3 regions of the Isachenkonia alkalipeptolytica genome follow, and region 3 is predicted to be linked to each of the others. Evidence: predicted binding sites of a transcription regulator. Region 3 holds the regulator's gene; each other region holds the start of a gene.
The links. Region 3 encodes HrcA, which represses chaperone genes, less so after heat shock. Its sites were predicted from a motif close to TGTTAGCACTCNNNNNNNNNGAGTGCTAACA; they were not measured.
Positions count from the first base shown of each region.

Region 1 (10,982 bases), on a different contig from region 3:
GTGCTGAATGAATACATCGGTGAAGACCATGAGTATTTCAGTACGGGAATGTTGGCCTTTAATGAAGCCATGGACCGTTATGATCGGAATAAGGGGAAGTTTTTAACTTATGCCTCGGTGGTGATTAAAAGCCGCTTAATCGATGAACTCCGAAAAAGAAACAAGCTGGAGGCCCGGGAGGTCGAGGGAGATGAGGAACTTCAGGTCATCGAGAGTCCGGGTTTTGAGAAACGCCTGGAGGATCAGATGGAGATCGAAGCCTTTAAAGACCGCATTGAAGCCTTCGGATTTGATTTGGAAACCTTGATTGACACCGCACCGCGCCATGAGAAAACCAGGGAGAAAGCCATTGAGATTGCCAGGGTACTATATGAGGACGAAACACTGCGCAGGTCCTTTTTAAAAACGAAGCACCTGCCGGCCCGGGGACTGAAGGAAAAAGCCGGAGCTTCCCGACGGGTATTGCAGCGTTCAAGGAATTTTATCATCGCGGTATTTTTCATTTTGGACAGTGATTTAGAGGTGTTAAAGAAATACTTAGATCTGTAGCAGGGTAGGAGAATCGAAGGGTGGGAGAAAAGTGAAAAAAGCTTATGTAATGGAAGTAAAGGAAGATCATTTACTAGTGATGACCGAAGAGCAACGGTTTGTAAGACTCCGGAAAAAAGCCGGGGTGGATGCGGGAGAGGAAATTTTATTCGCCGAGAGCCAAGTTCTGGACATCCCGAAAGCAAACAGCAGAGGAGAGAATATTATGAAGAAAATCAAACAGGTAAAGCCTATGGGCATTGCTGCAGCCATGGTGCTGCTATTAGTCCTGTCGATCTTTGCTATAACCGGCGGAGAGACGGAAGTACAGTACTTATTAGGCTTCGATGTTAACCCCGGCATACAAATTGAAGTCGGGGAAAATGAAGAGGTTTTACGGGTCGATGCCATGAATGAAGAGGCGAAAAGTTTGGAAGTGGAAGCCTTGGAAGGAGAATCTTTGGAAGTATTTTTAGAAGAGCTTCTGGTAAAGTTGGAAGCACAGGGCCACTTAAACAGTGAAACCGCCCAGGTCATGCTTTCCTACGCAGATTTACTGGAAGACGATGTTGCCTCCGAGGACTTTGTGGATCGGGTCACAGCCCAGATGGAAGAGTATTTTGCAGAGAAGAACATGAATGTGGAAATCAACATGCTTTTAGTCGATGAAGAAAACTATGAAAACGCCCGTATCGCCGGCATCACCCTTGGAAAGTTCCAGCTGATTCAAGAGATTGAACGCCGGGGTGCCACCGAGGATCCCGGGGAGGAACCGGAAGGGAAAGAAACCGAGGGAACCGAGGAAGCCGCCGAGGAATCCGTGGATGAAGCCGGGGAAGAGGGAGACGACATCACCATCGACACGGAGAAGTACCAGGATACGCCGGTTCGGGAACTATTAAAGCATCCCGTATTTGAACGGCATCCCAGGGATCGAAACAAAGAAGAGGGTGAACACCCCGTCTTTGACGTACATCCGAGAGACTGGAATAAGGAAGACGGAGACAAGCCCCATCCGGTATTCGACGAGCATCCGGGCAACCGGGGAAATGACCAGGATGAAAACGGTGAAGACGTGGATGGAGAAAATGGACAAGACCCGGAAGAAGGACGGGACGAAGAACGGGGACATCCGGTATTTGAAGAGCATCCGAGAGACCGAAACAAAGAGGACGGAGAACATCCCGTATTCGATGAACATCCGAGAGATCGAAGTAAGGATGAAGACCGGGATTCCGATGAGGGTTCCGGAGACAATGATTCCGGCGACGGGGAAAATGAGAACGGGGAGTCGGATCAAAGTCGAGGTACCGACGAAAAACGGGAGCATCCCGTATTTGATAATCATCCCGGAAGTCGGGGCAATGAAAGTTCCTAAAACCCTCTAACGGGTAAATCGGGAAAAAAAAGTAGGGGTAAAAAATCCGAAATAAAAATGCTTAGATAAGCGAAATACCAACGGTCCTTTAGCCAATACCAAGACTAAAGGACCATTTTGATGCAGAAAAAAATTCTCTTTTTTCACGATTTATGCTATGATATTAACGAGGTGAGAAATCGTGAAAAGATATGGAATAATTGGACTGATTGTTATGGTCTTAATAAGTGTCAGCATGAATTTTTATCAATATGGAGAAATCAGAAAAGCAGAGTCTCAGCTAACCGTTGTAAACAACCGGGTGCTGGATAATATTGAACAGTACGCCCGCTGGAGCATCCGGTTCCTTGATGAGATCCAGGGAATGAGGGAGTCGGAAAATTCTGAGAGTATGAGCGAGACCACTTTTCGGCATTTGGAAAGCTCTCTGGAGGATCTGGTGGAGTACTATGCCTATTTTGTGGATTTACGCTTGGAAGAATTCGGCGAGGAAGGGGTATGTACCCAGTCTCTGGAGAGTCTACGAAGCATACGAAACGTAGTAAAGCAAAATTTGCAGGAAAAATTTGAAATGAATGAATTCCGATATACCGCCAATGACTACGTGTTTTTGCAGGAACTTGAAGAGGTTTTGGAAACCTTCTTATCCAGCATGTACCGAATTTCAGAAGCCAATGAAAATCAACTGGTCATAGAAATTCCCGGTGAGGAACAGGAAAATCTGCTGAAGATTTCAGAGGATTTGATGGAATTGGCCTCCCGTTACCGCCATGGTACTTTAGTAGAAAACGAAGAGGATTTGCTAAGTGAAGAGGAGGCAGAGGCTTACTTATTGGAACTTGCGGGCAACTGGATGGATCCAAAGAATTTGGAGGAAGGGGAAATTGACGGACCTCACCACCGAAATGGGATCACCCATTATGCCTTAGAGACCGAGGGACTGCTATTATGGATCGATGGAAAATCCGGAAACCTTCGATATTTAGAGTATTCCCCCGAAGGCGGAGAGGGAATGGATACGGAAATTACCCGAAGGCAAGCTTTGGAAATTGCCAGGGAATTTTACCGGGAATTCCAGGAAACCACCTATGAAGACTTGAAAGAGGAGATCTTTGTCTATAATCAAGAGGATAACGGTGAGACGGTTTACGGTTTTCGTTTTACCCCCATGGACAGGGGAATAAGATTATCCAGTGATGCTTTTGAAGTTAATGTGGGAGCCGGTAGCCAAGAGATAACCCGCTATCGAAACCAGTTTGATGAAACCCCGATAAACATTGATGCCAGAGGAAACCTAGCCATGCTGGAAATTTCCGAGGGTGAGGAGAAGGAAAATACTCCCTTATCTGCAGAGCGCATTAAGGAAGTGCATGAAGAGAGTTTTCCAACCATGGAGTATCGGGGAAGAGCGGTTATTCGAAATTATTATACGGAATTTCAGCCCCGGGTGGTAAAGGTGTTTTTTGAAGAAATTGAAGGACAGCGGGCGGCCTTGTATTTCGATGAATATACGGGACGGGAACTGGATCGGGGCTATTATCCCTATGAGCCGTTTTAGGGCATTTCTTTTGGGGGAAGTCGGTCACGATTAAGCCATGAGAAAAGAAAGGATGAGGGGTCGATGAAGGGTCTAAACTTGATAGAGAAAGGATCCCGGGTGGAAGTTCTAAATCTTTCCTCTTTCAATCCCCGGGATATCTTCCGCTGTGGCCAGGCCTTTCGCTGGGAGGAAAAAGAAGATAATCGCTTTCTCCTTACCGCCTGTCAGCGGGTGATTGAAGTGGAAAAATCAGGGGACCGGATCCTTTTTCATAACACCGATCTTCGGGATTTTGAAAGAATCTGGTGGGACTATTTTGATCTGGATACGGATTACGAAAGAATACAGAAACGACTGATTCGCCGGGATCCGGTGATGGAAGAGGCGGTGACATTCGGTCGGGGGATACGAATCCTAAAGCAGGAGCCCTTTGAGACGTTGATTTCCTTTATCATTTCCTCGAACAACAACATTAAAAGAATTAAGGGCTCCGTGGAGGGCCTGGCAAGAAAATACGGAGAAGTGATTCAGCGCTACGACGGAAAGCTACACTACGCCTTTCCTACCCCCGGGGCCTTAAGTAGCGCCACCCTGGAAGAGTTAAAGTTGCTGGGCCTCGGCTACCGGGCCCGGTACGTAAAGGATACGGCGGAACAGGTGTCGAAGAATCCGGGAATCCTCGACACCATGATCGGGAAAAAACGCCGGGAATGCTTAGCCGGGGTCACCGGATTCTCCGGCGTGGGACCGAAGGTGGGAAACTGCGTTGTGTTCTTTTCCATGGGAAAACGGGAGGCCTTTCCCGTGGATGTTTGGGTAAAGCGTATGATGGAGGCCTTATATTTTCAACAGGATAAGCCGGCGAAGGAAATTGAAGACTTTGCCATGAAAAAATTCGGAAAAGATGCGGGGTATGCCCAACAGTATCTTTTTTATTATGCCCGGGAAAAAGGCATCAAATAGGAAGGGCAAATCCCAAAAGAATGGATAGAAAAAACAGTCGCTGAATCGGATGAAATCTGATTCAGCTTGAAGGAAGAGGGGATTACATATGTTAGGAACCATTGTCAACGCACTGGCTATTGTCATCGGCGGGGTTTTAGGCGTCCTGCTGAAAAAAAGTATCGGAGAAGGCTATAAGGATACGATCATGAAAGCCATCGGCCTAGGGGTATTGATCATCGGATTTAAGGAAGCCCTGGCTACAGGGAACGTCCTGCTGCTGATGATCGCCGTGATTATCGGAAGCCTTGTGGGGGAAGCTTTGGAGTTGGAAAAAAGGCTACAGGGCCTGGGAGATTTTATTCAGCGACGGATGGGAAGCAGCGAGAGCACCTTTACCAAAGGGTTCGTCACCGCCAGCGTAGTGTACTGTGTCGGGGCTCTGGCCATTATCGGCTCTTTGCAAAGCGGTCTTATGGGGGATCACACCACCCTTTTCACCAAATCTATTTTGGACGGCATCTCCTCCATTATTTTCGCCTCCACCCTGGGCATCGGCGTGGCCTTTTCCGCGGTGCCCGTGTTTTTATACCAGGGGGCCATCACCCTGTTGGCAGGAGTTGTGGAACCCTTGATGACGGACGCCGTGGTGCAGGAAATCTCCGCCATCGGCGGTCTGTTGATCATCGGCATCGGATTTAATATTTTGGAAATCAAAAAATTTCCCGTGGCCAATATGCTCCCCGCCATTATCGTACCGGTAATCGCCGGTGTGCTGGGCTTCCTATAGAAGAAGTGAAAGCGGATGAAAACGGATGACAGCGGGACGGGATGACAGCGGGACGGAGTTTTTGTCATCAAAGAAAGATGACAAAAACTCCGTCCCGCTGTCATCAAAACTCCCGTCCCGCTGTCATCCTCGCTGTCATCCCGTCATCTCTTTTTTTTTGCTCGAAAATCCCTGGCAACCGGTTTGAAAATAAACCTTGGAAAAGAAAATTTGATGAAAATCGAAGGAATAAATAAAATAAGAAAGAAATTAAGCGAAATCAAAAGGTAATCCGCTTTAATCGCAGTTGAAGGGAAGGTTCCTTTTAGATACTATGGTACTTGTAATTAGCACTCGTTATAAGTGAGTGCTAACAAACCCGAAAAATAAAAAAAGTATATAAAGAGGAGGTTATAACAATGAAGATCAAGCCATTAGGTGACCGAGTGGTAATTAAAAAAGTTGAACCTGAAGAGAAAACCAAAAGCGGAATTGTACTGCCAAACAGTGCCAAGGAGCAGCCGCAAATGGCCGAGGTATTGGAAGTAGGCCCCGGAGGAATGGTTGAAGGAAAAGAAGTGACCATGGAAGTGAAAAAAGGGGATCGGGTAATTTTCTCCAAGTATGCGGGCAATGAAGTGAAACTTGACGGTGAAGAATACACGATTTTAAAGCAAAGTGATATTTTAGCGATTGTAGAATAAAGAATCCCTAATCGAATAAAACAGGATCGAAGACATCAGGAGGGAATAGCAACAGGATCAAAAATCAAAAGGAGGTTTCAGTTATGGCTAAAGAAATTAAATTTCGAGAAGAATCCAGAAGAGCATTAGAGCGAGGGGTAAACAAACTGGCGGACACCCTGAAGGTAACCTTAGGACCGAAGGGTAGAAACGTAGTTTTAGATAAAAAGTACGGATCCCCGTTAATTACCAATGACGGAGTAACCATTGCAAGAGAGATCGAACTGGAAGATGTATATGAAAACATGGGTGCCCAGTTGGTAAAGGAAGTATCCACAAAGACCAACGATGTTGCGGGAGACGGTACTACTACAGCGACCCTGATCGCCCAGGCCATCATTCGAGAAGGACTGAAAAACGTTGCGGCGGGAGCCAATCCCATGATCGTGAAAAAAGGGATCTACAAAGCCGTAGAGCTTGCGGTGGAAGAGTTGCAAAAGATTTCTAAGCCCATTGATTCTAAGGAAGCTACCGCCCAGGTAGGGGCCATCTCCGCAGCGGATGATGAAATCGGTGAATTAATTGCGGATGCCATGGATAAAGTAGGAAAAGACGGGGTCATCACCGTGGAAGAATCCAAATCCATGGGTACGAATTTATCCGTCGTGGAAGGTATGGAATTTGATCGAGGTTACTTATCCCCTTACATGGTTACGGATACGGAAAAAATGGAAGCGGTATACAACGACGCTTATATCCTAATCACCGACCGAAAGATCAACAATGTGCAGGACATCCTTCCCCTATTGGAAGAAATCGTGCAACAGGGAAGAAAGCTGTTAATCATTGCCGAGGATATTGAAGGGGAAGCCTTAGCAACCTTAGTAGTAAATAAAATCCGAGGAACTTTTGAGTGTGTGGCTGTGAAAGCCCCAGGATTCGGAGACCGAAGAAAAGCGATGCTAGAAGACATTGCTACCTTAACCGGCGGTACCGTAATCTCAGAAGAGCTTGGCTATGAACTGAAAGAAGCCACTGTGGATATGATGGGTCGAGCAAGAACCATCAAAGTGGATAAGGACAATACCACCATTGTGGAAGGTCAAGGAGACGAATCCGTGATTGCTGACCGGGTAAATCAACTGAAAAAGCAAATTGAGGATACGGACTCCGACTTTGATAAAGAAAAACTTCAGGAAAGACTGGCAAAGATCTCCGGAGGCGTAGCGGTAATCGAAGTAGGTGCCGCCACGGAAACGGAATTGAAAGAACGCAAGCTTCGAATCGAAGACGCCTTAAACGCCACCCGGGCAGCAGTGGAAGAAGGTATTGTATCCGGTGGAGGCGTGGCACTGGTAAATGTGATCCCTGCCATTGAAAAGCTCATCGAAGAAACCGAAGGGGACGAGCGAACCGGTATGAAAATTATTCGAAGAGCGTTAGAAGAGCCTCTACGACAAATCGCCGAAAATGCCGGATTAGAAGGTTCCGTAATCGTAAACAAAGTGATGACTTCTGAAACCGGTATCGGATTCGATGCCCTAAACGAAACCTACACCGACATGATTGATGCAGGAATCGTGGATCCCACAAAAGTAACCCGATCCGCACTGCAAAACGCAGCATCCATCTCCGCTATGCTTCTTACCACCGAAGCCGCAGTAGCGGATATGGAAGAAGAAAGCGACGCTCCTGCCGGCGGCGGCATGGGCGGTGGCATGGGCGGCATGCCAATGATGTAAGATGACAGCGGGACGGAGTTTCTGTCATCTTTCGCAAAATCTCTATACCAAAGGGGACGGAGGCGTTTGATACATCGGTACCCCAAGGAAGGACAAGAGGGTACGAAGGCATTTTAACTATCCGTTCCATTATATAAAGATTGGCAGGGGGAGAAGTCCCTTGCCAGTCTTTTTTATGGGAAATATAACACTTGAAATCACAATCGCCGCCTCGACCAACCCAGATCGGTGACAGCGGCAAAAACAAAGGACCTTGGTTAAGGCGTATCAGGGCCTCCGGCCATGGGCCTCTGAGGCAGAACCCTCCGTGATGGTATCCAGCGCTGGCCGATAATCGGCGAGGAGAATAGGTATATAGGCTAAGTGAAAATTGGAAAGCATTGTGTTATAATTTACAGAGACACTCAGATGATAATTGATGTTAAATAAGTATGATTGTTGTTTAATCAATCAATCTTCGGGTATATATTCAGATGTTAGAGATTTAGTCAGAGTCTAGAGGGATTAACTAAGGAGGAATAAAAATGAACAGGAAAATAGTTTTGATTGCAGTATTATTGGTAGGAGTATTGTCTTTTGTAGCCTGCGGCGAAGAAGCCGAAGGGGATGCAAACGGCATGTACGGTGATGGAACCTATAACGGCACCGCTGAAGGTTACGGTGGCGAACTGGAAGTGGAAGTAACCATTGATAACGACGAAATAACCGGAATTGAAGTAGTCTCTCACAGTGAAACCGAAGGATTAGGAGACCAAGCCTTTGATGACGTGATCGACCAGATTATCGAAAACCAAAGCACGGAAGATGTAGAAGCGGTAAGTGGAGCCACTGAAAGTAGTGACGCAGTGGTAGATGCAGTGGATAATGCTTTAGAAGAAGCCAGAGAATAGTAAAGCCCAGGAAATTCAGGGCTTAAGCCTTGGATTGCTGTAAACAAAAAGGGGTACTTTCACCAAGCTTTAGGACTTAAGATGTATTTTGATGAATGAGCAAAAAAAGTTTGAAATACCCCTTGCTTAATATCTGAATATTTGCTATACTTTGATTAAGGAGATGGGGAAGAGCCCTTTCTCCTTTAACAACCTTCTTCATTTGGAAGTCGCTTTTGATTCAACGCTTTTGATTTACCGCAGTAAGTTTTTAAGAATTAGGATAACGGTTAAAGAATCAAGTTTCACCATTCTGTAACTTGTGTCGAAGTTTTTAGAAACACATGCAGTAAAAGAAAGTGAAAAGAAGAAAGGTTCAAAGAAACACCGTATCAAAGTAGTACAAGTAGTACAAGTAGTACAAGTAGTACAAGTAGTACAAGTAGTACAAGTAGTACAAGTAGTACAAGTAGTACAAGTAGTACAAGTAGTACAAGTAGTACGGGTAGTGCAGATGAGTTTCAGTAAATCCTATGGAGAGGCCGACTTCCGTAAGCGGCATATCGATGATATAGGTAGAAGCCATCAATGGTAAAGCAAGACATCTACCACAGGGGTGGAGATGAGCTAGCACCAAAGAAAAAATGTAGTAAATCCAGAAGTAAAGTGAGGTACGATTATTTGAATCAAGTAGAAATTAGCAACACCGGGCAAGACCAAGACTTCACAAATGAAGAAGGGATACACCTTTGATCGGATAGTTGATAGAACGTTTATCGATTATCCGATCAATATTTTTTTGCTCCGAGGCAGGGAGCCGTGGACAGGGAATCTTTGGAAGGAAATTCTTTCTGCAGTCTAAACATTCGCCGCTGGAAATGTTATAATATGTTACATAAGAAAAAAATTTATAGAAGATCGCAAAAGAAGATTGCAAAAGAAGACCGCAAAAGAAGACCGCAAAAGAAGACCGCAAAAGAAGACCGCAAAAGAAGACCGCAAAAGAAGATCGCAAAAGAAGATCGCAAGAGAAGATTGCAAAAGAAGTTCGCAAAAATGCACTGGAAAGAAAAACAGAAGGAGGGAAAGCTATGCAGTATCGTGAATACGGAAAAACAGGAAAAAAGCTTTCGGTGGTTGGTTTCGGCGGCATGCGTTTTGGAAAAGATGAGGATTACGCCCAGGAAGTGGTCCATCGAGCCAATGAATTAGGTGTAAACTATTTTGATACCGCTCCTTTTTACTGTGACGACCGCAGTGAGATTATCTTCGGAAAAGCTTTTCGAAATATGCCCAAGGATTTTTATGTTTCCACGAAAAGCTCCTTAAGCGCGGATCCCACCGGAGACGATGTGCGAAGGAGAATTGAAACCTCCCTGAAAAGACTGGGAAGAGATAAGATTGACTTTTTCCATATGTGGTGTATTAAGGACTTAGAACAGTACCGGGGGGTAATGGCACCGGGAGGGCCCTACGAAGGGGCGTTAAAAGCCAAGGAAGAGGGCCTGCTTGAGCACCTGGTGTTTTCCACCCACTGCAAAGGGGAAGACATCCGAACCATTGTGGAGGAAGATCATTTTGAAGGGGTTCTTCTCGGATATAACGTTTCCAACTATCCCTTTCGTCAGGAAGGGGTAAACGCTGCCATAGAGAAAAACGCGGGGGTGGTAACCATGAATCCCCTTGGGGGAGGACTGATTCCTGAACATCGAAAGTTTTTCGATTTTATTCGGGAAAATGATCAGGAAACCGTGAATCAGGCGGCCCTTCGCTTTATTTTAGCCCAGGAAGGGATTACCCTGGCCATCCCGGGCATGGGAACCATTGAAGAGGTGGAGGAAAATGTAGCCGTAGGGGACTTTGACCTGAAGGTTTCCCCGAAGAAGCTAAAGGAGATTGAGGAAAATATTACCGACAGTATGAACACCCTTTGCACCACCTGCGGCTACTGTTTAAAATGTCCTCAGGATATTAAAATCCATAAGTATCTGGAGAGCTATAATTTAAAATTATTGAAGGACGAAGAGGAGATGAAAAAGCGCCTGAAGATGCTGAAGGATTCGGGAAGGCTGAAGGAAGAGGATGCAAAGCCCGGAGACTGTATTGCCTGCGGCATCTGTGAAGACCTGTGTACCCAGAAACTCCCCATCATTCAGCGGCTGAAGGAGCTGGACCAGATCGGGATGCTGTAAAATCCTGTAAAGTGGTGTTGATATATAATCATTCAATATTCTAAAGGAGGATTCTTATATGCCCACAGAAGTAAATCAAGTACAGATTAATGGAAAGGAACTGACCTGCCCTGTATGTGACGGGAAGGAGTTCTGGAAAAGACGTACTCTGATGAACACCCCGGGAGCCAGCTTTATGGGCTTTGACTGGGCCAACAAAGAGGCGACGAATTTTGTCTGTAATGACTGCGGTTATGTATTCTGGTTTCTCAAAGATCACTAAAAAAGAAAGGTAAATAATTTATTAACAAAAAAACACAAAAAAGTGTTTAAAGATTCCTTCGATGGGTAATAAAAAGC
Region 1 is NZ_SUMG01000002.1:311,298-322,279, reverse strand. It holds gene ISALK_RS03250 (sigma-70 family RNA polymerase sigma factor) at 1-549, shown strand, start outside; gene ISALK_RS03245 (anti-sigma-I factor RsgI family protein) at 581-1,906, shown strand; gene ISALK_RS03240 (YcdB/YcdC domain-containing protein) at 2,088-3,464, shown strand; gene ISALK_RS03235 (DNA-3-methyladenine glycosylase family protein) at 3,528-4,409, shown strand; gene ISALK_RS03230 (DUF554 domain-containing protein) at 4,498-5,178, shown strand; gene groES (co-chaperone GroES) at 5,577-5,861, shown strand; gene groL (chaperonin GroEL) at 5,945-7,582, shown strand; gene ISALK_RS03215 (FMN-binding protein) at 8,107-8,472, shown strand; gene ISALK_RS03210 (aldo/keto reductase) at 9,543-10,643, shown strand; gene ISALK_RS03205 (hypothetical protein) at 10,702-10,905, shown strand.
Region 1: the regulator HrcA is predicted to act here: its motif matches at 5,503-5,533, upstream of groES (co-chaperone GroES).

Region 2 (10,982 bases), on a different contig from region 3:
ATGAAAAAGGAAATAAATTATAATATAAAGATGGAGAAAAACCAAAAAAAAGTGGTTCTCGCTTACTCAGGAGGTCTTGATACCTCCGTAATTTTAAAATGGTTGGAAAACACCTATGGATATGAAGTCATAGCCGTATGTGTAAATGTAGGGCAAAAAGAGGATTTTTCCATACTTAAGAAAAAAGCCCTGGAGTCCGGAGCAAGTAAAGTATATGTGGTAAACGTGCAGGATGAATTTGTTAAGGATTATATTTTCCCCACCTTGAAAGCCGGCGGGATCTATGAAAATGATTACTTACTGGGTACCTGCTTCGCACGACCATTGATATCCAAAGTATTGGTAGACATTGCGGAAGAGGAAGGGGCCGTAGCCATAGCCCATGGAGCCACGGGAAAAGGCAATGACCAGGTTCGGTTTGAAACCTCGGTAAAAGCCTTAAACCCCACATTGAAACTGATTGCTCCTTGGCGTATCTGGGATCTGAAGTCCCGGGAAGACTGTATTGAATATGCGGTAGAGCATAAAATTCCCATTGAAGCGACCAAGGAAAAGATCTATTCCCGGGATGAAAATTTATGGCATATCAGTCATGAAGGGGGAGAATTGGAAGATCCATGGAATGAGCATTCCAAAGAGGTTTACCTGTGGTGCAACGCTCCGGAGGAGGCTCCGGATCAAAGTGAAACCGTTGAAATAACCTTTGAGAAAGGGATTCCTGTAAAGATCGGCTCGAAGGACTACGACGGCGTGGAACTGATCAAAACCCTGAACAAAATCGGAGGAAAGCATGGCGTGGGAATTTTGGATATGGTAGAGAATCGATTGGTTGGAATGAAATCCCGAGGGGTCTATGAAACTCCGGGAGGAACGATTTTATACGAAGCCCATAAAGCTTTGGAAAAACTGACTTTGGATAAGGCAATGATTTCTTACAAAAATGATATTGCAAAAAAATATGGAGAGCTGTTATACGACGGTCTTTGGTTTACCCCCTTGAAACAATCCCTGGACAGCTTTGTGGATTGTTCCCAGGAGGCAGTTTCCGGAACGGTAAAGATGAAGCTTTATAAGGGTAGTGTGAAGGCCCTTGGAACGAAATCTAAAAACTCTTTATACCGGGAAGATTTTGCAACCTTCGGCGCCGACGAGGTGTATAATCAAAAGGATGCGGAGGGCTTTATTAATCTTCACGCCCTTCCCTTAACCATACAGGGACTCAAAAATATGGAAAAGAAACAGCCTAAGGGGTCTAAAGAGAAGCAGGGATCATTTGCAGTGCTGTAAGGCCTATCTCTTACGTTGGATGCTTTTTATCTTTTTCTTAAAAACATGGTAGGAAAGAAAAGTTTCGATCAGAAAAGTTTGCGATCATAACAGAAAGGAGTTGAACCTCCGATGACAATGAACACCCCGAAAGCTCTTTGGAGCGGAAGATTTTCCAAAGCCCCCGATGAAATGATGAAAAGGTTCGGCGAATCCATATCCGTGGACTGGTGCTTTTATAAGGAAGATATTGAAGGCAGCAAAGCCCATGGGAAAATGCTTTATAAAATCGGCATCTTAACAAAGGAAGAATTGGAACAGATTCTCCGAGTTTTGGAGGAAATCGAAGAAGAAATTGAATCCGGAGAGTTTGTTCCCGATATCGAGCTGGAAGACGTGCATATGAATATTGAAAGCCGTTTGATCAAAAAACTGGGGGATCTGGGAGCGAAGATTCATACGGGGAGATCCCGGAATGACCAGGTGGTAACGGATTACCGGCTGTATTTAAAAAAAGAGATCACCGCCATTGAGAAACTGCTGAATAATTTTATGGAAGCCTTATTAACCAGAGCAGAGAAGGATGTGGATATTACCCTTCCCGGTTTTACCCATTTGATGCATGCCCAGCCCATCAGTCTCGGGCATTACTGGATGGCTTATTTTTGGAAGTTTGAGCGGGATTTGAAACGTTTAAAGGCAGCGTTGGAATCTTCAGACGTCAGTCCTCTCGGAGCCGGTGCTTTAGCAGGGTCCACTCTTCCTTTGGACCGGGAGTATACCCGGGAGCTGTTAGGTTTTGGAGAAATCAGCAAAAACAGCTTAGACACCGTATCGGACCGGGACTTTATTATGGATCTGCAGTACGCGCTATCCACGCTCTTTATTCATACCAGCGGACTTTCCGAGGATTTAATTATTTGGAATACCCAGGAGTTTAACTATATCAAACTGCCCGATGAATTTTGCACGGGATCCAGTATGATGCCCAATAAGAAAAATCCCGATGCCTTAGAGCTGATTCGGGGAAAAACCGGAGGAGTGGTGACGGGCCTGTTCAATCTGATGATGAATTTAAAAGGGCTGCCCCTAACCTATAACCGGGACCTTCAGGAGGATAAGAAGTTTGTTCTGGAGAACCTTGCTACGGCAAAAGCGGTGCTTGAAATCCTTCCCCTGCTAATTGACAAAATTGAAGTTCAGGAAGCAAACATTCAAAAGCATCTTGAAAAAGGATTTCTGTTGGCCACGGATGTGGCGGAGTACCTGGTACTAAAAGGGGTTCCCTTTCGAAAAACCCATGAAATAGTAGGAGCCATCGTTCAATATGCAGAAGCAAAGGACTTGGATTTTAAAAATCTATCCATGGAGGAATGGAAACAATTTTCCGGTGTCTTTGAGGAGGATATATTAGAAATTTTAACGGTGGAAAAAGCCGTGGAAAGAAGAGAGAGCCAAGGGGGAACGGCAAAAAAGCAAGTGCTTATACAAATTAAAGAAGGACGTGAAATAATCGAGAAGGCCTAAGGGCCTTCTTTGATTTTGAGGTTTGTTAGGGTTTATGATATAATAGAAAAAAGCATAAAAGGGAGTAGCGATAGTGAAAACTATGAATAGAGTCAACATACTGGCATTAATGCCTGGTTCTATTCGCTTTAAAGTGGACCCTAAGGGTCGATTTTAAAGGAGCGAGACTTTTACGCTTAAACAGCCAAGGTTTGGTTGCTTAAGCATAAAAGTCTCTTTTTTTATGAAATCCTAAATATGAAGGACAAAGGAGGCGCTTATATGGGATGGGAGTTTATTCAAGCCTTAGCATTAATCAGTATGGCGGAAATGGGGGATAAAACCCAACTGTTAGCTATGGCTTTTGCTACAAAATATTCGGTTAAAAAAGTGTTGCTGGGGGTTTTCCTGGGATCCCTGTTAAATCATGGGATTGCCGTAGTTCTTGGGGTCTATCTCTCGGACTTTATTCCCCTGGATACCCTTAGTCTGATTGCGGCTACTGCCTTTATTGTCTTCGGTCTATGGTCACTTAAACCGGAAGGGGAGGAAGAAGCTCAAGATACCGGGGTGAAAAAATTCGGGCCGGTACTGACGGTAGCCTTCGCCTTTTTTCTAGGAGAGATCGGAGATAAAACCCAACTAGCGGTGATTACCCTTTCAACCCAAGGTTCCTATCCCTTATTGATTCTTGGGGGAACGGTTTTGGGTATGGTAATTACCAGTGGGGTTGGCGTATTGGTTGGGATGAAACTCGGTAAGAAAATTCCCGAGGTGGGACTTAAAATCGGATCGGGAATTGTTTTTATGATATTTGGATATACCGGTTTGTTAGGTCAAGTCGATGGTATTCCCCTTAGTCAAGGGATAATGATCCTGTTACCTGGGGCCCTTCTTTTCAGTATCCTTATTATGGGAAGAAAACTGGTTATTCAAAGCAGAATCCAAACTTCAAGCTATAGAACCACTGCAGAGGAGCTTCGCCTCAATACCCAACGGATTAGACATTCCTTGGAGGCGGCGAAGGATGAAAATCATAGCTGTGAGTACTGTGAAAACGGATCCACTACCATTGAGGAATTACAAGAATACTTGGAAAAAGCGGAAAAAGAAGAGGCCTACCTATTGAAAAAAGAGTTTAATGGACCCTTATGTTCCTTAGGAGGCGAAGAAAAGGAAAAGTTAAAGGATTCCCTTCGGGAGACCATTTCCGTATGCGAACAGTGCAGTAAGCACCGGGAAAACTGTATTGGAAACCAGACCCGACGGGTACTGGAATCCATGGTTTACGGCGAGGAGTTTAAATTTGATGGTAATCGGGAGAAATACTGTCAAGCGGTGAAAGAACTGGATCCGGATTTTTAAGGAATTCGAGTTTTTAGATCCCCGAAACTTTGTTATAATGATTAATTAAGAAGATATTTAGCAAAATTGAAAATATAATGATACTGGAGGGAAAGTTATGAAAAGATTTGAGCAGGAAAGAAACATGTTAAAGTCCGGATTTAGCGGAGAAATGGAATCCGACCAAATGAAAGGGATGCCTCAACCGCCTTTGGAAAAACCCATGGAATCCGAGGATGAAGTGATCGATTTACCTGAGGTAACGGGAGACCTGGTGACAAAGAAGGATGTTTTTCAGTGTATTATGGATCGTAGGAGTCATCGAAACTTCAAGGAAGATCCCATGAGCTTAGCAGAGGTTTCCTTTTTACTGTACACCACCCAAGGGGTTAAAGAAGTTCGTGGCGGTGGATATGCCTCGATCAGGCCGGTTCCCTCTGCAGGCGCTCGTCATCCCTTTGAAACCTATATCGGTGTTACCAATGTGGAGGGCTTGGAAAAAGGTATTTATCGATATTCCGGCTTAAAACATCAATTAATCAAGGTCAAAACGGAAGAAGAAATCGGAGAAAAAATGACCATCGGTGCCCGGGGGCAAAAATTTGTGGGAGAAGCTCCTGTAACCTTTATCTGGACCGTTATTCCCTACCGGGGAGAATGGCGTTATGACCAACGGTCCCATAAACCCATGCTGTTGGATGCCGGTCACTTATGTCACGGACTGTATCTTTCCGCCGAGGCATTAAACCTTGGAACCTGTGCCATCGCCGCCTATGAACAAAAACTGATGGACGAGATTGTAGGCGTTGACGGGGAAGAGGAGTTTGTGGTGTACATGTCCCCTGTGGGAAAAGTGTAGGATGAAAATTGGCTATTGACAAATTCCATAGATTTGATAAATTATAGTTAGCACTCTGTATCATAGAGTGCTAACTATTTTGTTGAATACCATGGAAATAAATAAAGAAAGGGGAACAAACCATGAGCAAACAGGAATTTAAAGCGGAATCCAAAAGATTGTTGGAGTTGATGATCAACTCTATCTACACCCATAAGGAGATTTTTTTACGGGAGCTGATCTCCAATGCCAGTGACGCCATTGACAAACGGTATTATAAAGCCCTTACCCGGGAAGATTTAAAATTCAATAAAGAGGACTTCTTTATCAAGGTCATCCCCGATAAGGAAAAAAGAACCCTTAGAGTGTTGGATACGGGCATCGGCATGACGAAGGAAGAGTTGGAAGATAACCTTGGAACCATAGCAAAGAGCGGATCTCTAGCCTTCAAAAATGAAAATGAAGTCAAAGAGGGCATCGACATCATCGGTCAATTCGGAATCGGTTTTTACTCCGCTTTTATGGTGGCGGATCACATTACGGTAAAAACCAAGGCTTTAGACAGCGATGAAGCCTATCGGTGGGAGTCTGACGGAGTGGAAGGCTACACCATTGAAACCGCGGAAAAAGCCGATGCAGGTACCGAGGTAATTATTAAAGTCCGGGAGAATACCGAGGAAGAAAACTATGATGAATACTTAGAGGATCACCGACTGCAGGAAATCATCAAAAAGTACTCGGATTTTGTCCGCTACCCCATTAAAATGGATCTTACCACTCAGGAAAAAGTGGAAAAGGAATCCGATGGAGACAGTGAGGACAAAGACCCGGAATACAAAGAAGTGGTTAAGGAAGAAACCGTAAACAGCATGGTGCCCATGTGGCGGAAAAACAAGAGCCAGCTAACCGATGAGGATTACATCAATTTTTATCAGGAAAAGCGTTACGGATTTGATAAACCCTTAAAACACATTCATATGAAAGCCGACGGAACCCTGCGGTACAGCTCGATATTATACATTCCCGAGCAGGCACCCTATGATTTTTACACCAAAGAATATGAAAAGGGACTGGAGCTTTATTCCAGCGGCGTACTGATTATGGAAAAATGCCCGGACCTTCTTCCTGACTACTTCAGCTTTGTAAAAGGCATGGTGGACTCCGAGGATCTTTCCTTAAATATTTCCAGAGAGATGCTACAACATGACCGACAGCTTCAGATCATCGGAAAGAAAATCAAAGAAAAAATCAAAACCGCTCTTACGGCCATGCTGAAAAATGATCGGGAAAAATATGAAAGCTTCTTTAACAATTTTGGAAAGCAGATTAAATACGGAGTCTACAGTGATTTCGGACAGAATAAAGAGACCCTTCAGGATCTGTTGTTGTTTTATTCTTCCAAACGCAAGAAAATGGTCACCCTAAAGGAATACGTGGAAGGAATGAAGGAAGATCAGGAGCATATTTACTACGCTTCCGGGGACTCCGTGGAAAAAATCGATAAAATGCCTCAAACGGAGATGCTGAAAGACAAGGATTATGAAATTTTGTATTTCACTGATGAAGTGGATGAATTTGCCATAAAAATGCTGATGAATTACGAAGGAAAAACCTTTAAATCCGTATCTAGCGGAGACTTAGAGGTGGATAAGGAAGAAGAAAAAGAAAGCAAAGAGGAAAAGGAAGAGTTTCAGGAAATCTTCAATAAATTAAAGGAAATCCTGGGGGATAAGGTTAAGGACGTACGCCCCTCCAAAAGACTGAAAAACCATGCGGTATGCCTTGCCGCCGACGGCGAGCTTTCCATTGAAATGGAAAAAATCCTGCAATCCATGCCCGACGGAGCCGGAATGAAATCGGAAAAAGTGTTGGAGATCAATACGGATCATAAAATGTTTAAAGCCTTGCAAAAACACTTTGCATCCGACGAAGAAAAGGTTCAGGCCTATGCCAATGTATTTTATAATCAGGCGCTGTTGATGGAAGGGATCACCCCGGAGGATCCCGTAGCCTACAGCAACGATGTATTTAAGCTGATAGAAGAATAAACCGAAGGAAAAGAACGGGTCTTCACGGCGCCCGGTGAAGGGACGCCGGTTTAACCTAGGGGCACTTCGGGTATAATAGGGAGTATCTTTTTACTGTTTGCTGTGTTTCAGTGGGGTAAAAAGGTACTCTTTTTTTAAAATCATTCTTTTTTAAAATCATGGAGAGGAGAGAGGGAAAATGCAAACCTTTGACGCGTCAAAGTATAAAGAACCTATGATTCAGGATATGATAAGTCTTGTGAAGATTCCCAGTGTTATTGATGAAAGCCGTGAGGGGGCTCCTTTCGGTATAAAAATTCAAAAAGCCCTGGAAAAGGCCCTGGAAATTTCTAAGGAACTGGGTTTTAGAACCTTTATCGATCCCGAGGGGTACTACGGATATGGAGAAATCGGTGAAGGGGAGAAATTATTCGGGATTTTGGGTCATTTAGACGTGGTCCCCCCCGGGGATCCGGAACAATGGGAAACACCGGCCTTTCAACCGGAAATCCGGGAGGGGAAGGTATACGGCCGGGGTACCCAGGATGATAAAGGTCCGATGATTGCAGCGATGTATGGTGCGAAACAGTTGTTGGATCAAGGGCATGGGTTCTGTAAAAGGCTCCGGTTTATTTTCGGCACCGACGAAGAAACCCTTTGGCGGGGGATTGAAAAATATATGGAAAAAGAAGAAGTGCCGGATTTCGGATTTACTCCCGACTCGATTTTTCCTATGATCCACGCAGAAAAGGGGCTACTTCAGCTCTACCTTCGGGGAGAAGGGTCCAAGGAAATTGCCTTCGGGGGAGGAAATAGTTTTAATGCCTTGGCCGATCGAGCCTGGGTTGAGCTTAAAAAAACCTCAGAAGGAGAGTATGAGTTTCGACTTAGAAGCCTAGAGGGTGTATATGAAAAGCTAAAAAAAGAAAATCACCCAGTGAAAATGGAAGAAAATCGATTAACTCTTTATGGAAAGAGTGCCCACTCCGCAAAGCCGGAAGGAGGGTTGAATGCCATCAATCTGCTGGCAAAGCACCTGAAAGAGGCCGGGATTAATAATCCTGCACTGAACTTTGTAGAAGGAAAACTGGGACTGAGCCAGTATGGAGAAAAGCTATTCGGAAAGTTAGAGGATGTATCGGGTCCCATCACCATCAATGCGGGGCAGCTTACCATCAATGAAGAAAAATCGGAAATCGCCTTGGATCTTCGGATCCCCGTGACCATTGAAAAAAATAGGATGGAGGAAAAAATCAAGGAAGGGGCCAAAGAATACGGTCTTACCCTTACAGAACACGACTACTTGGAAGCCATTTATCTTCCCAAGGATCATCTCTTGATCCGTAGCCTCGGGGAGGTTTACCAAAAGGTTACGGGGGAGGACCCAACCCCCCTGACCTCGGGCGGCGCCACTTATGCCCGGGCAATGCCCAATTGTGTAGCCTTCGGAGCGGTGCTTCCGGGAAGGGAAAAGACGGAGCATCAGCCCAATGAACATATCATTGTAGAAGATTTTATGAAAGTGGCGACCATTTATTTAAATGCCATTGAAAAATTAACGTCGAAAGAGGGCTAATAATGCGAAGGAGAAGACTGAAGGACGGAGTAGAAAGGCTACTGGCCCATAGGGATTGGCTGGTGGAAGCGCCGGAGCAGCTCTCGGGCCAGTGGGATAAACTCACCGGTGGCAAGAGGATTCACCTGGAAATCGGCATGGGAAAGGGGCAGTTCATCACCACTTTGGCGGAGGAAAATCCCGATGTTTTTTATCTGGGACTGGAAATTAAAGAAGAGGTGCTCCTTCGGGGAGTGGAAAAGGCGATAGAAAAAGAGTTGGATAATGTGCGCTTTCTCTGGAAAAATGCGGAGCATTTGGATCAATACTTCGCCAAAGAAGAAGTGGAGCGGATCTACTTGAACTTCTCCGACCCTTGGCCGAAGAGTCGCACGGCGAAAAGAAGGCTAACTCATCAACGCTTTTTAAACAAATACAGAAAAATCCTTGTGAAAGAAGGAGAGATTCATGTAAAAACCGATAACGAAAAACTCTTTGAGTTTTCCTTGAACGCCTTATCCGACGAGGGGTACCGATTGAAAAACATCACCTTCGATTATCATAACAGCGGCCTGTCGGTTCCTGCAACCACGGAGTATGAAGACAAGTTCTCCCGGTCCGGCTTGAGAATTTACCGCCTGGAAGCCATTAAGAGGGACTGATCAATCCTGGATGAGTTTTAAACTCCCGGAGGAAGACCTTCGGGGGTTTTCCTTTGGGCTTACTTGAATAAAAAAGAAAAGAGTGATATATTTTAATATGAAATTAAAATATTTTATAAATTTCGAGTATTGGTTTTTTAAGTATTGACCCGGTAGTTATTAAGGAAAGGAAGTTGTTGAATGAAACTGTTAATTGCAATTATCAATGATCCGGATTATGTAACGGATATCTTAGACGAGTTTTATCAAAGAGGCATTCGTGGGGCCACGGTGATGGACACCACGGGAATGGCTCATATCATGGCCCATCAGGTACCGTTTTTTTCCAGGTTTGCGGAGTTTGGAGAGGCTCCGGGGAAGAATAAAACCATTTTTGCTGTGGTGAAAACCGACGAAGAACGGAACACCGTGGTGGAGGCCATTGAAACCATCATCGGGGACTTGGGGGAGTCAGATACGGGAATTGCTATCACCCTCCCCATCGATTACTGTAAGGGTTTAGGAAAAATAAAGGGGGATGAATGATTACTATGGATATTTCCCTGGCAATTGGAATTATATTCTTAGCGGGAGCCGCGGGAGGGAAACTCGCCCGTTATGTTAAACTTCCCTCGGTTACCGGAAATTTATTGGCGGGTGTGCTGGTGGGCCCCTCGGTGTTAGGATTGGTTGACGCCGGCGCCCTTACTGATCTAGCCCCGATTAACGACCTGGCCCTGGGGGTCATCGCTCTATCCATTGGAGCGGAGCTTCACTGGGGAAAGATGAGAAAGCTTGCAAAGGATGTGGCCAAGGTTTTTGCAGTGGAGGCCCTGATTACCCTTGGGGTAGTATTCGCAGCGCTGTATATCTTCGGTGTGCCCTTTCGCTATGCCCTGATCTTCGGGGTGATCAGCATCGCAACCGCCCCCGGGGCCATTATCGCCTGTATCCGGGAAAACCCGATCAAGGGGAACTTTAGTAAAGTACTGCTCTCCGTGGTGGCCCTGGATAATTTGTTTGCCATCACCTTATTCGGTATTGTGATCAGTTTTATGCAGGTAGCCTATGCTACCGTCGGAGCGGAAAACACCTCGGCTTTTGTAATGGCCAGTCGGGATATCGGTATCGCTCTGGGATGGGGGATACTTGCAGGAGGCTTTCTAATCGGTACATCCCAATGGGCTAAAAAAGATGCCCATATTCTGGTTACGGTATTAGGAGCTTTGTTAATTACCGTAGGGGTTTCCAATGAAATAGGAACGCCCGCCCTGTTAGCGGCGATTACTGCTGGCGCCATTTATACAAACTTTGCACGAAAGCCTCAAAGGATCAGTCGTTCTTTATTAAATGTGGAAGATCCCATACTGTTGGCTTTTCTAACCCTGGCAGGGGCGAAGCTGGACCTCGGAGCCCTGCCCGCCGTAGGACAGATCGGTGCGGTGTATATCGTAGCAAGGTTTGTTGCTAAACTGGCAGGAAGCAGAGCGGGCAGTGCCATGACCGTATTTCCTGCAACCTGGAAAACCAATCTGGGAAGAGCCTTAACCCCCCAGGCGGGGGTAGCTATTGGACTTGCCATTATTGCGGAACAAAAAGAGTTTTTTGAACCCGGAGCCATTATGCCGGTGATTTTAGCGGCAGTGGTGGTATTTGAAATCTTTGGTCCGATTATGGTGAATAAAGCCCTGTGTGATGTGGATAAGGTATCGGATTTATAGTTTTAGCAGATGGGGTGTACACCTTCTGAATAGGGAGGAAGGTGAAGGTTTATTTTAAAACCGTAAAATACTGAAATTAAAGGA
Region 2 is NZ_SUMG01000002.1:7,958-18,939, reverse strand. It holds gene ISALK_RS01925 (argininosuccinate synthase) at 31-1,287, shown strand; gene argH (argininosuccinate lyase) at 1,399-2,793, shown strand; gene ISALK_RS01915 (TMEM165/GDT1 family protein) at 3,055-4,137, shown strand; gene ISALK_RS01910 (SagB/ThcOx family dehydrogenase) at 4,235-4,975, shown strand; gene htpG (molecular chaperone HtpG) at 5,098-7,002, shown strand; gene ISALK_RS01900 (Sapep family Mn(2+)-dependent dipeptidase) at 7,181-8,557, shown strand; gene trmB (tRNA (guanosine(46)-N7)-methyltransferase TrmB) at 8,560-9,198, shown strand; gene ISALK_RS01890 (hypothetical protein) at 9,379-9,723, shown strand; gene ISALK_RS01885 (cation:proton antiporter) at 9,720-10,898, shown strand.
Region 2: the regulator HrcA is predicted to act here: its motif matches at 5,021-5,051, upstream of htpG (molecular chaperone HtpG).

Region 3 (10,982 bases):
CCTTTTTATTTGAGCGATACAAATAAATTGAAAGGAAGGTACTATGGTTCTTGTACCGGAAGGAAACCTTCGGTTTTGGGAACTATAAAAAAACATGAAGAATAGGGATGGTTTGGAAGTTAAAAGATTGTTTATTCCTCTGTTTTTCGCTCTGATGGCAGGGATGATTGGTAATCATTACGGTTTGGAAAAACATGAGATGATTATAGGCGCTATGGCAATAACTTGCTTCGTTGTGGTCGTCGTAATTACAGTTGCAACATTTACGGGCGTAGATTTCGGGAGAAAGCTTATAAGCAAGAGCTTTTTCCTGCTGATCGCCCTGTCATTTCTGTTAATCGGTCATCAACTGTATAGCCATCATGTTGAAAAAGATCCGCTGGCCTTTTTTACAGAGCAGGACTCAATAGCCTTAGAGGCCTATGTGGAAAGGGTAAGGGAAAGAGACTTTGCTACGGACTATGAAGTCTTCAGTCCATTGTTGATCATCAATGGGGAGGAAGTATCTTTTCGGGAAAGGCAGACCCTAAGAATTTACGGTATCGATCATGGGTATAACAGTGGGGATCGAATACAAATTCACAGCCCGGTGGTGGAGGCGGTTTCTTCCGCTAGACCGCCGGACAGTTCCTATGATCTGTACTTAAAAAGTCGAGGAATTCATAATCGGCTACAGGCCTCGCCGTCCCAGGTAGAGCTGCTTTCAAAGGATGGTTTTTATCACCAGGGATTTTTTCCGGAGAACCGACGAAGGGCCTTGAACTTTATGGATCACTCCTTGCAGGAACCCCAAAACCAGTTGATGAAAAGTGTCCTTTTGGGGAATCAAGGGTTTCTAGAAGAGGATTTACGGGAGGCCTTTGCCCAAACCGGAACTGCCCATATTATCGCAGTATCGGGTCTTCATGTGGGTATTTTAGTGATTGTCTTCACTCTGTTTTTCAGGGCATTGGGGATTGGTAAACAGCTTTATTTATGGATGATCCTTGGAATTTTATTTCTTTATGGGTATTTAATCGCCTTTCCCATTTCCATGGTCCGTGCCGGGATGATGTATGGGCTTTATATCCTGGCATTTTATCAACACCGTCCCTACGATGGGTTGCATGCCTTGGCTGTAGTAGGGATCATTTCATTATTCGTTAACCCTCTGGCCCTGTTTACCGTTTCCTTTCAACTGTCCTTTACTGCCACCGCAAGTATCCTTCTTTTGTATTCGAAGTTCGATAAAGGACTGAGTTTTTTGCCTAAGCTTCTAAGAAGTTTAGTAGCGGTAACTTTGGCGGCCCAATTGGGAACATTGCCCTTAATGGCCTACTATTTCGGTCAGATATCAATCATCTCCATCGGAGCCAATCTTCTTTTAATGCCTACCATGGGAATGCTATTAAGCCTTGGGATTACAGGGGTTTTTCTAGGGCTTATCATAGAGCCCTTAGGAATGGCGGTAAATGTTTTTACTAACGGATTGCTGACCTATCAAATTGCTTTAGTAAGATTTCTTCAAAAAATCCCCGGCGCCTTTATGGAAATAGGAACATTCCATTTTGGCTGGGTGATTGGGTATTACATAATAATTGTAAGCATATACTTATATATAGAAAAGAGGGGTTTCGATTATGATATGGAAAGAATTCAAAAAACACCTGCAGCAGGATAATATTGCCTCCTTATATTTATTTACCGGAGGGGAGAAATACCTGATCGATTTAGCATACAAAACCCTGGAAAAAAAACTGATTGATCCGAATTTCAAGGCTCTTAACCTGACCATCTTTCATGATAAGGATTTTGATTTGGCAAAGTTTCAAGATGCCGTGGAAACCCTTCCCTTTATGGCGGAAAAAAGGCTGGTGGTGGTGAAGGATCCCCTGTTTTTAGGAACACAGAAAAAGGGAACTTCTAAAGAAGAGGAAGAACGAGTGCTGGAGGTCATCCATAATTTGCCTCCGGCGGTCTGTGTGATTTTTTTATCCTCCAAGGTAGATGCCCGAAAGAAGTTGGTAAAAACCATCAAGAAACAGGGCGAATATTTTCAATTTGATCCCTTACAGGAGAGTGAACTGCTCCGTTGGATTAAAGGTAAGATGAACAAGGAAAAAATTGAGGTGGAAAAAAGCACATTGAATTACTTTGTAGCAAATATGGACTATCTCGGAAGAAACCGGACCAAAACTTTGTTTGATGTGGAAAATGAAGTAAATAAATTGATTCATTATACGAGAAACAGAGGGCGGGTCACCCAAAAGGATATTGATCTAATTACTTCCAAAAGCTTTGAAAATGATATTTTTAAGGTCATGGATGCTGTGGAGAAGAAAAACAAAAGAGAAGCCCTGAAGCAGATGGAGGAACTGATTTATCAAGGGGAGCCGGTACTGAAAATTCTTGCCACTCTGAGTAATCAGATGAAGAATGTCTTAAAGGTGAAAGAGCTCTCGGGTAAAGGCTACACCTCTAAAGTCATTGCAAAACGTATTGGCATCCACCCCTTTGTGGCTACAAAAAGTTTAAAGCAGAGTCGAAACTATTCGGGAAAGCAACTGATTGGTTTTATCAATTACATCACAGATATCGATGCGAAAATTAAAAGTGGACAGATTGAGGATCTTTTGGGAATAGAACTAATTGTAATGGATCTTTGTAAGTAAAAGAGCCAAATAAAAAAGCATACCCGTGGGTATGCTTATTTTATAGGAAACCGAGACACGGTTTTTTTGTGGGGGGAATATTATACAGCACGGTTGAACTTTTTTGTTAATCTTGATACTTTTCGAGAAGCTTTAGCTTTGTGGTAAACACCCTTTGACGCTGCTTTGTCAAACTTTTTCTCAATTGAGTGAAGTTTTTCCTTTGCAGTATCCATGTCGTTACCTTCTAGAGCTCTTTCAAAAGCCTTGATGGTCTTTTTTAGATCATCTTTGATTAACTTGTTACGAGCTGTTTTCTTTTGGATTACTTTAATTCTTTTTTGTGCTGATTTAATATTTGCCATAATCTTTCACCCCCTTACAGGCTGTTAACATATAGATTTTATCAAATAAGTCATGGGAATGCAACCATTAATCATGAAATCTTTTCACAGACACGGGAAAATTACTATAAACCCCGGTGAGAATATGTTATAATCGTTTAAGATTAAAGAATAAAAGGAGGATCATCATGGCAAGTGTTCGACAAGATCGTATACGTAATTTTTCTATTATCGCCCATATCGACCATGGTAAATCTACCCTGGCGGACCGACTGATTGAAAAAACCGGCCTAATTGCCGAGCGAGATATGCAGGAGCAATTATTGGATAACATGGAACTGGAACGGGAGCGGGGCATTACCATTAAGCTTCAGACCATTCGCTTGCTCTATACCGCCAATGACGGCCTGGAGTATTCCCTAAATTTGATTGATACCCCGGGACATGTGGACTTTACCTATGAGGTATCGAGAAGCCTTGCAGCTTGTGAAGGGGCTATTTTAGTAGTGGACGCCGCCCAGGGGATTGAAGCCCAGACTTTGGCCAATGTGTATTTAGCCTTAGACCAGGACTTGGAAATCATTCCGGTTATTAATAAAATCGACCTTCCTGGAGCTCGTATCGAAGAAGTGAAAAAAGAAATTGAAGAGATTCTGGGGATTGACGCCAGTGAGGCCCCGTTGATTTCGGCGAAAAACGGAATCAATATTGAGGATGTGCTAGAGGCGATTGTCACGAAAATTGCCCCCCCGAAGGATGATGAGACGAAGCCGTTAAAATCTTTGGTTTTCGATTCTTTCTATGACAATTATAAAGGGGTAATTGCTTATGTCCGAGTTTATGAAGGAAAGATAAAAAAGGGCATGAATATCAAAATGATGGCCACGGGAAAAAGTTTCGAGGTCAATGAAGTGGGGGTGTTCTCTCCGAACCCTGTAGCCTTACCGGAGCTTCAGGCGGGAGATGTAGGCTACGTAACTGCAAGTATCAAAGATGTTCGATACTGTCGGGTGGGGGATACCATTACGGAAACCCAACGGGAAACGGAAAATCCGTTACCAGGATATAAAAAATCAACCCCTATGGTCTATTGTGGCATTTATCCTGCGGAAGGGGAAAAGTATGAAAATGTTCGGGATGCTCTTGAAAAATTACAAGTAAACGATGCTTCCCTTGTTTTTGAAGCGGAAACCTCCGCGGCCCTAGGGTTCGGATTTCGATGTGGCTTCCTCGGTCTCCTTCATATGGAGATCATCCAGGAGCGGTTGATCCGGGAGTTTGACTTAGACGTAATTACTACAGCCCCAAGCGTTATTTACCGGGTGACTAAAACCGACGATGAAGTGGTAATGATCCAGAATCCGGCGAACTTACCGGAGCCTCAGGAAATTCGAATGATTGAAGAACCCATTGTAAAGGCCAGCATCATGGTGCCCAATGATTATGTGGGCCAGGTAATGGAGCTCTGTCAAAACCGACGAGGAACAATGCTGGACATGGAATACATTGAAGACACCCGAGTGGTGATTAACTACCATCTTCCGTTAAATGAAGTAATCTATGACTTTTTTGATGCTCTAAAGTCCAAAACCCGGGGCTACGGATCTCTGGATTATGAGTTTAAAAATTATCAGGAGTCCAATCTTGTGAAGCTGGATATTTTAATCAATCATGAGCAGGTGGACGCCCTATCCTTTATTGTGCACCGAAGTACGGCGGAGACCCGAGGTCGAGGCATGTGTGAGAAGCTGAAGGATGAAATTCCACGACATCAGTTCGCGGTACCGATTCAAGCCTCCATCGGCACAAAAGTGGTGGCCAGAGAGACGGTGCGGGCCCTTCGTAAAGACGTAACCTCTAAGTGTTACGGAGGAGATATTTCCCGTAAGAAAAAGCTTTTAGAGAAGCAAAAAGAAGGAAAGAAGCGAATGCGACAAGTGGGTAATGTGGAAGTTCCCCAAAAAGCCTTTATGTCCGTATTAAAGCTGGATGATTAATCGGGATTTTAAAAGCACCAAGTAAAGCAGAGAAAAGCTATATAAAGACTAAAGCCCGTTAAGGCTAAAAGCTAGCAGCGCAATGTTGCTAGTTTTTTTGGGAAAGGTAGTGAAAAGATGAAAAAACTCAGCCTATATATCCATATTCCTTTTTGTAAAAAGAAATGTCACTACTGCGATTTTCGTTCTTTTCAGAACTGCGGCAGGGATGATATCCAAGAATACATGGAGGATCTGAGTAAAGAAATCGATTTATATCGGCATCTTGGGAAAGTCTATGTGATAGATACCTTGTTTATCGGCGGAGGCACTCCTAGTATGGTGCCCGTGGAAGGGATTGCAAAAATCATGAAACAGTTACGGAGGGTTTTTCCTTTTAGTGAAGACCCAGAGATTTCCATTGAAGGAAATCCCGATACTCTCAGCTATGATAAGATGGCCCGCTACTATGATCTTGGGATCCATCGCCTCAGTATGGGACTGCAAAGTGAGAATCGTGAGTTATTAAAAACAATAGGACGGATTCACAGTGCTGAGGACTTTTTAGCAAGTCTTGAAAATGCACGAAAAATAGGCTATGAAAACATCAATGGGGATTTAATGTTCGGTCTACCAGGACAGAGGCTGAAAACCTTTCAAAATACTTTGCAGTGGGTGGTGAATCTTAATATTCCTCATATTTCTGCTTATGGTCTGATCATCAATGAGGAAACAGAGCTAGCCAGGAGAATTAACCATGGGGTACTTCCCGAACCGGATGAAGACCTGGAAGTGGATATGTATGACTTTCTTCGAAAATTTCTTCCAAAGAAGGGGTATCAACATTACGAAATTTCAAATTTCGCAAAACCCGGATTTCAGTGTCGGCATAATCGCACCTATTGGGAAAACCGAGAATACCTCGGCCTTGGTCTTGGAGCACATTCCAGTATAGGAAACCGTCGTTTTTTCAATGCCGAAGATTTCGACAGTTATCACCGGATGATTCAAGCAGAAGAAAAACCTCTTGCAGGGGAAGAATTATTATCGGATCGGGAGCGGTTGAAGGAATCATTAATGCTGGGTCTGCGTCTTAGGGAAGGAATCGATATGGATTATTTGGAGGAGCGATACAAAACTCCGGTGGATGATACGGTGAAACAGAAGCTCCGGGGGTTTGAAAAAAAAGAACTTATACAAACCCGTGAAGGGCGCTTAAGACTTACTTCAAAGGGCCTTTATTTATCCAATTCCGTATTTCGAGAGATCTTGGATTAATTTTCAGCAAAGCCCTTGACAAAGGATCTCCTTCGTGATAATTTAGTGTCATAATAATTAGCACTCAGCGAAAGTGAGTGCTAATAATTGAGGTGGCAACTATGGAATTAAGTGAAAGAAAGCTTAAAATTCTTCAAGCGATCATTACAGATTATATTGAAACCGCAGAGCCCGTAGGCTCTAGAACCCTGTCTCGAAAATACGATTTAGGTGTCAGTGCGGCCACAATTCGTAATGAAATGTCAGAAATGGAAGAAGAAGGCTATCTAAAACAATTACACACCTCTTCCGGCAGAGTCCCCAGCGACAAAGCATATAGACTGTATGTGGACAAACTGATGGAGTCGAGGATTCTTGCAAAAATCCAGCGGGAAGCTCTGCGTGAAAATCTTATGCAAAAGTTTCATGAAGTACAAAATCTGTTAAAGCACAGTGCAGAATATTTATCGGAATTAACGGATTATACCTCTATAGCCATGGCGGAAAAAACCAAGGAAAACCGGATTAAGCACCTCCAACTGGTCCCAGTGGATGAAGAAAGGATCTTAGTGGTGTTAATTATGGATACCGGTTTGGTGAAGAACACGTTATTGCGGATCGGACAAAATCTAGAGCCTCAGGAACTGCAAAAAATTTCCAATTTCTTAAATCAACACTTGCAGGGAATGGAAATTCGAAAAGTTTCCCGGCTGGTCATTGAAAAAATCCAGCGGGAACTGTATGAGTATCGAAGGGCGATTGAGCTGATTTTGCTCCATTTGCAAGAAGTGGTAAAAGAAGTGGAACAGATAGATGTATTCTTTAGCGGGACCACAAATATTTTTAACTTCCCCGAGTTTAACGATATCGTAAAAGCCCGTTCCTTTCTGGCTATGTTAGAGGAAAAAGAATTGATCAAGAATCTTTTGTCCCTACCGGATCAAGAGGGCCTTCGGGTTTCCATCGGAAAGGAAAACCTGTATGATATTGCTCAGGAATGCAGTCTAGTAACCACCACCTATAAAATTGATAATCGCACCATTGGACATCTAAGCGTTATCGGTCCTACCCGGATGGATTATTCTAAGGTGGTATCCATTATGTATCAATTGAATAAGCAGTTAAATGATTTACTAAGAGATAAATATTAACCAAATATTAGGTAAGGCAGGTGTTTAATGATGTTTAAAAAGTCTAACGAAGAAAAGGAGTCCAGAAAAAACTCCGAAAAAGCTCAAGGGGAAGATACTCAAAAGCATAAGGAGGATTCCTCAGATAATGAAGAAATTCTTGAAGAACAAGGGGAAGAGACTCTGAAAACTCCTCAGGAGATCCAGGAAGAACAACAGGAGCGGATCCGGGAATTGGAACTTGCGCTGAAAAAAGAGCAAGAAGAGGCTCTTCAGTATTGTGAAGCACTGAAGCGTCAACAGGCGGAGTTTTCCAATTATAAAAAACGTATGGATCGAGAACGGGAAAAGGACCGAAAGTTTGCTGTAAAGGAGTTTGCCTTAGACCTGTTACAGGTGGTGGACAATTTGGAACGCGCCCTTGATTCTCAAGACTCAGAAGAGAGCACAGAGATGTATAAAGGACTGGAACTGGTATTGAAGCAGTTTAAAGATGTGCTGAAGAAGAACTCCATTGAGGAAGAATATCCTCTTCATGAACCCTATGATATGGATTTTCATGAAGTGATTCTAAAGGAAGAAAGTGAAGAGCATGAACCGGATACGGTGGTTGAAGTGCTTCAAAAAGGATACAAAATCCATGGAAAGATCCTTCGACCGGCTATGGTTAAGGTTGCTAAGTGAAGTATTACTTAGTTTAAATAATAAATCTTAAAATTCAAGAACTCTATGCAACACTCCGGACAGCATCCGGAAAATAACCAATTTTAGAAAAAGAAAAACAAGGAGGCAGTATAATATGGGAAAAATTATTGGAATCGATTTAGGAACAACAAACTCTTGCGTAGCTGTAATGGAAGGTGGCGAGCCCAAGGTAATTGCAAACTCCGAAGGAAATCGAACCACTCCATCGGTGGTAGCCTTTGGTAAGGACGGTGAGCGAATTGTAGGGGAACCCGCAAAGCGTCAAGCAGTGGCAAATCCTGAAAAAACCGTAGCATCCATCAAAAGACATATGGGTACGGACCATGTGGATAAAATTGATGGAAAGGAACACTCTCCTCAAGATATTTCCGCAATGATTCTACAGAAGTTAAAGGCGGATGCGGAAGCCTATTTAGGAGAAAAAGTAACGGAAGCGGTTATTACTGTACCAGCCTATTTTGAAGATAGTCAACGGCAAGCTACCAAGGATGCAGGAAAGATCGCAGGATTAGAAGTCAAGCGAATCATCAACGAACCTACGGCAGCATCTCTTGCCTATGGTCTTGATAAAGTGGAAGATCAACAAAAAGTAATGGTATATGACCTAGGAGGAGGAACCTTTGACGTATCCATTTTAGAACTCGGTGACGGCGTATTTGAAGTACTGGCTACCCATGGTAATAACACGTTAGGTGGAGATGATTTTGACCAAATGATCATCGACCACGTGGCGGAAGAGTTTAAAAAGCAGGAAGGGGTAGACTTACGGGATGACAAAATGTCCTTGCAACGTCTAAAAGAAGCGGCGGAAAAAGCCAAAAAAGAACTTTCCAGCACCATGACCACCAACATTAACCTTCCCTTTGTTACGGCAACCGCCAGCGGACCCAAACACTTGGATATGGAAATTACCCGGGCGAAGTTTGATGAATTGACTGGTCACTTAGTGGAAAAAACCATTGAGCCGATGAAGAAAGCTCTAAAGGATGCAGATCTTACCGACAGTGACATTGATAAAGTCATCCTTGTGGGAGGATCCACACGTATTCCCGCGGTACAGGCTGCGGTTAAAAAGATTACTCAGAAAGACCCTCATAAAGGGATCAATCCAGATGAGTGTGTAGCTCTGGGAGCTGCTATTCAAGCGGGAGTACTCACGGGAGATGTTAAAGATGTATTGCTTCTGGACGTTACGCCTTTATCTCTTGGAATCGAAACCTTGGGCGGAGTATTTACTCAGTTAATTGAACGAAACACTACCATCCCTACAAAGAAAAGCCAGGTATTCTCTACCGCAGCGGATAATCAAACCGCAGTGGACATTCATGTACTGCAAGGGGAACGACAAATGGCAGCGGATAACTCTACCCTAGGTCGATTCCAGTTGACGGATATTCCACCAGCGCCACGGGGTGTACCGCAAATTGAAGTAACCTTTGATATTGATGCCAACGGAATTGTAAACGTATCAGCTAAGGACCTTGGAACCGGTAAAGAGCAAAAAATCACCATTACTGCCTCCACTAACCTCTCAGAAGATGAAGTGGAACAAAAGATTAAGGAAGCGGAGAAGTTTGAAGAAGAAGACAAGAAGAAAAAAGAAGCCATTGAAACAAAAAATCAAGCGGATTCCTTAATCTATCAAATTGAAAAAGGTCTTGAGGAAGCAAAGGATAAGATCAGTGAGGAAGAAAAAGCTCAAGTAGAGCAAGAACTGGAAAAACTTAAGAAAGCCAAGGAAGACGACAATGTAGAAGAAATGAAAGCTACCATTGAAAGCGTAAACGAGGCTTTCCACAATGTTTCTCAGAAGATGTATCAAGATGCTCAGCAACAAGGTGATGCCCAAGGTCAAGAAGGCGGAGAACAAGCAGAGGATGACAATGTGGTAGATGCAGAGTACGAAGAAGTGGATGATGAAGAAAAGAGCGACGAAGAAAAGTAAAAGCTGAAAAATAAATGAATACTAAGGGCACCTGCGGGTGCCCTTAGTATTCACGAAGGATGAAGCGCTTTCTGATCACCCTGGAAGTTTTGTGGAGGGGAAAAGGTCGGAATACGTCATCTGAAATATAGAAAGGTGGTGGAAAGGTGAGTAAGCGAGACTACTATGAGGTCCTGGGCGTGGATAAAAATGCCGATGAAAAAGAGATCAAAAAGGCTTATCGGAAGATGGCCATGAAATATCACCCGGACCGAAATCCTGATGATGAGGAAGCTGAAGTGAAATTTCGTGAGGCCAGTGAGGCCTATGAAATCCTCAGTTCGCCGGAAAAACGGCAACGTTATGACCAATTCGGCCATGCGGGAGTGGACCCTCAAGCATCAGCCGGTGGTGGCTTCGGCGGAGGCTTCGGCGGCGGAGGCTTCGACGATATCTTCTCGGATATTTTTGATATGTTTGGCGGCGGTTCCGGAAGATCAAGACGGCAAGGACCGAGAAAAGGTCCGGATATTCAGCAACAGGTAACTGTTACTTTTGAAGAGGCGGCTTTTGGGGTTGAAAAGGAAATTAAGTTTTACCGTCAGGAAAACTGTGAGACCTGCGACGGAAGCGGTGCTAAACCGGGAACGGATTCGAAAAAATGCTCGGAGTGTAACGGGACAGGTGAAGTAAAATATGCTCAAAACACTCCTCTTGGTCAAATCGTGAATGTTAGAACCTGCAACAAATGCGGTGGAGAAGGAAAAATCATCGAAGAAAAATGCAACACCTGCCATGGGAAAGGAAAAGTTCAAAAGGAAAAGAAAATGAAAATAAAAATCCCTGCAGGGGTGGACAACGAATCTGTAATTCCCTTAAGAGGTTACGGAGAGCCGGGAACAAAAGGAGGCCCCCGGGGAGATTTATACATTATCGTAAGGGTAAAACCCCACAGCCTGTTTACTCGGGAAGGGGACAACGTTATTTGTGAAATGCCTATAACCTTCGCCCAAGCA
Region 3 is NZ_SUMG01000004.1:192,360-203,341, forward strand. It holds gene ISALK_RS05385 (YibE/F family protein) at 1-26, shown strand, start outside; gene ISALK_RS05390 (ComEC/Rec2 family competence protein) at 113-1,660, shown strand; gene holA (DNA polymerase III subunit delta) at 1,620-2,651, shown strand; gene rpsT (30S ribosomal protein S20) at 2,732-2,995, opposite strand; gene lepA (translation elongation factor 4) at 3,163-4,971, shown strand; gene hemW (radical SAM family heme chaperone HemW) at 5,089-6,228, shown strand; gene hrcA (heat-inducible transcriptional repressor HrcA) at 6,330-7,358, shown strand; gene ISALK_RS05420 (nucleotide exchange factor GrpE) at 7,386-8,021, shown strand; gene dnaK (molecular chaperone DnaK) at 8,137-9,987, shown strand; gene dnaJ (molecular chaperone DnaJ) at 10,134-10,982, shown strand, end outside.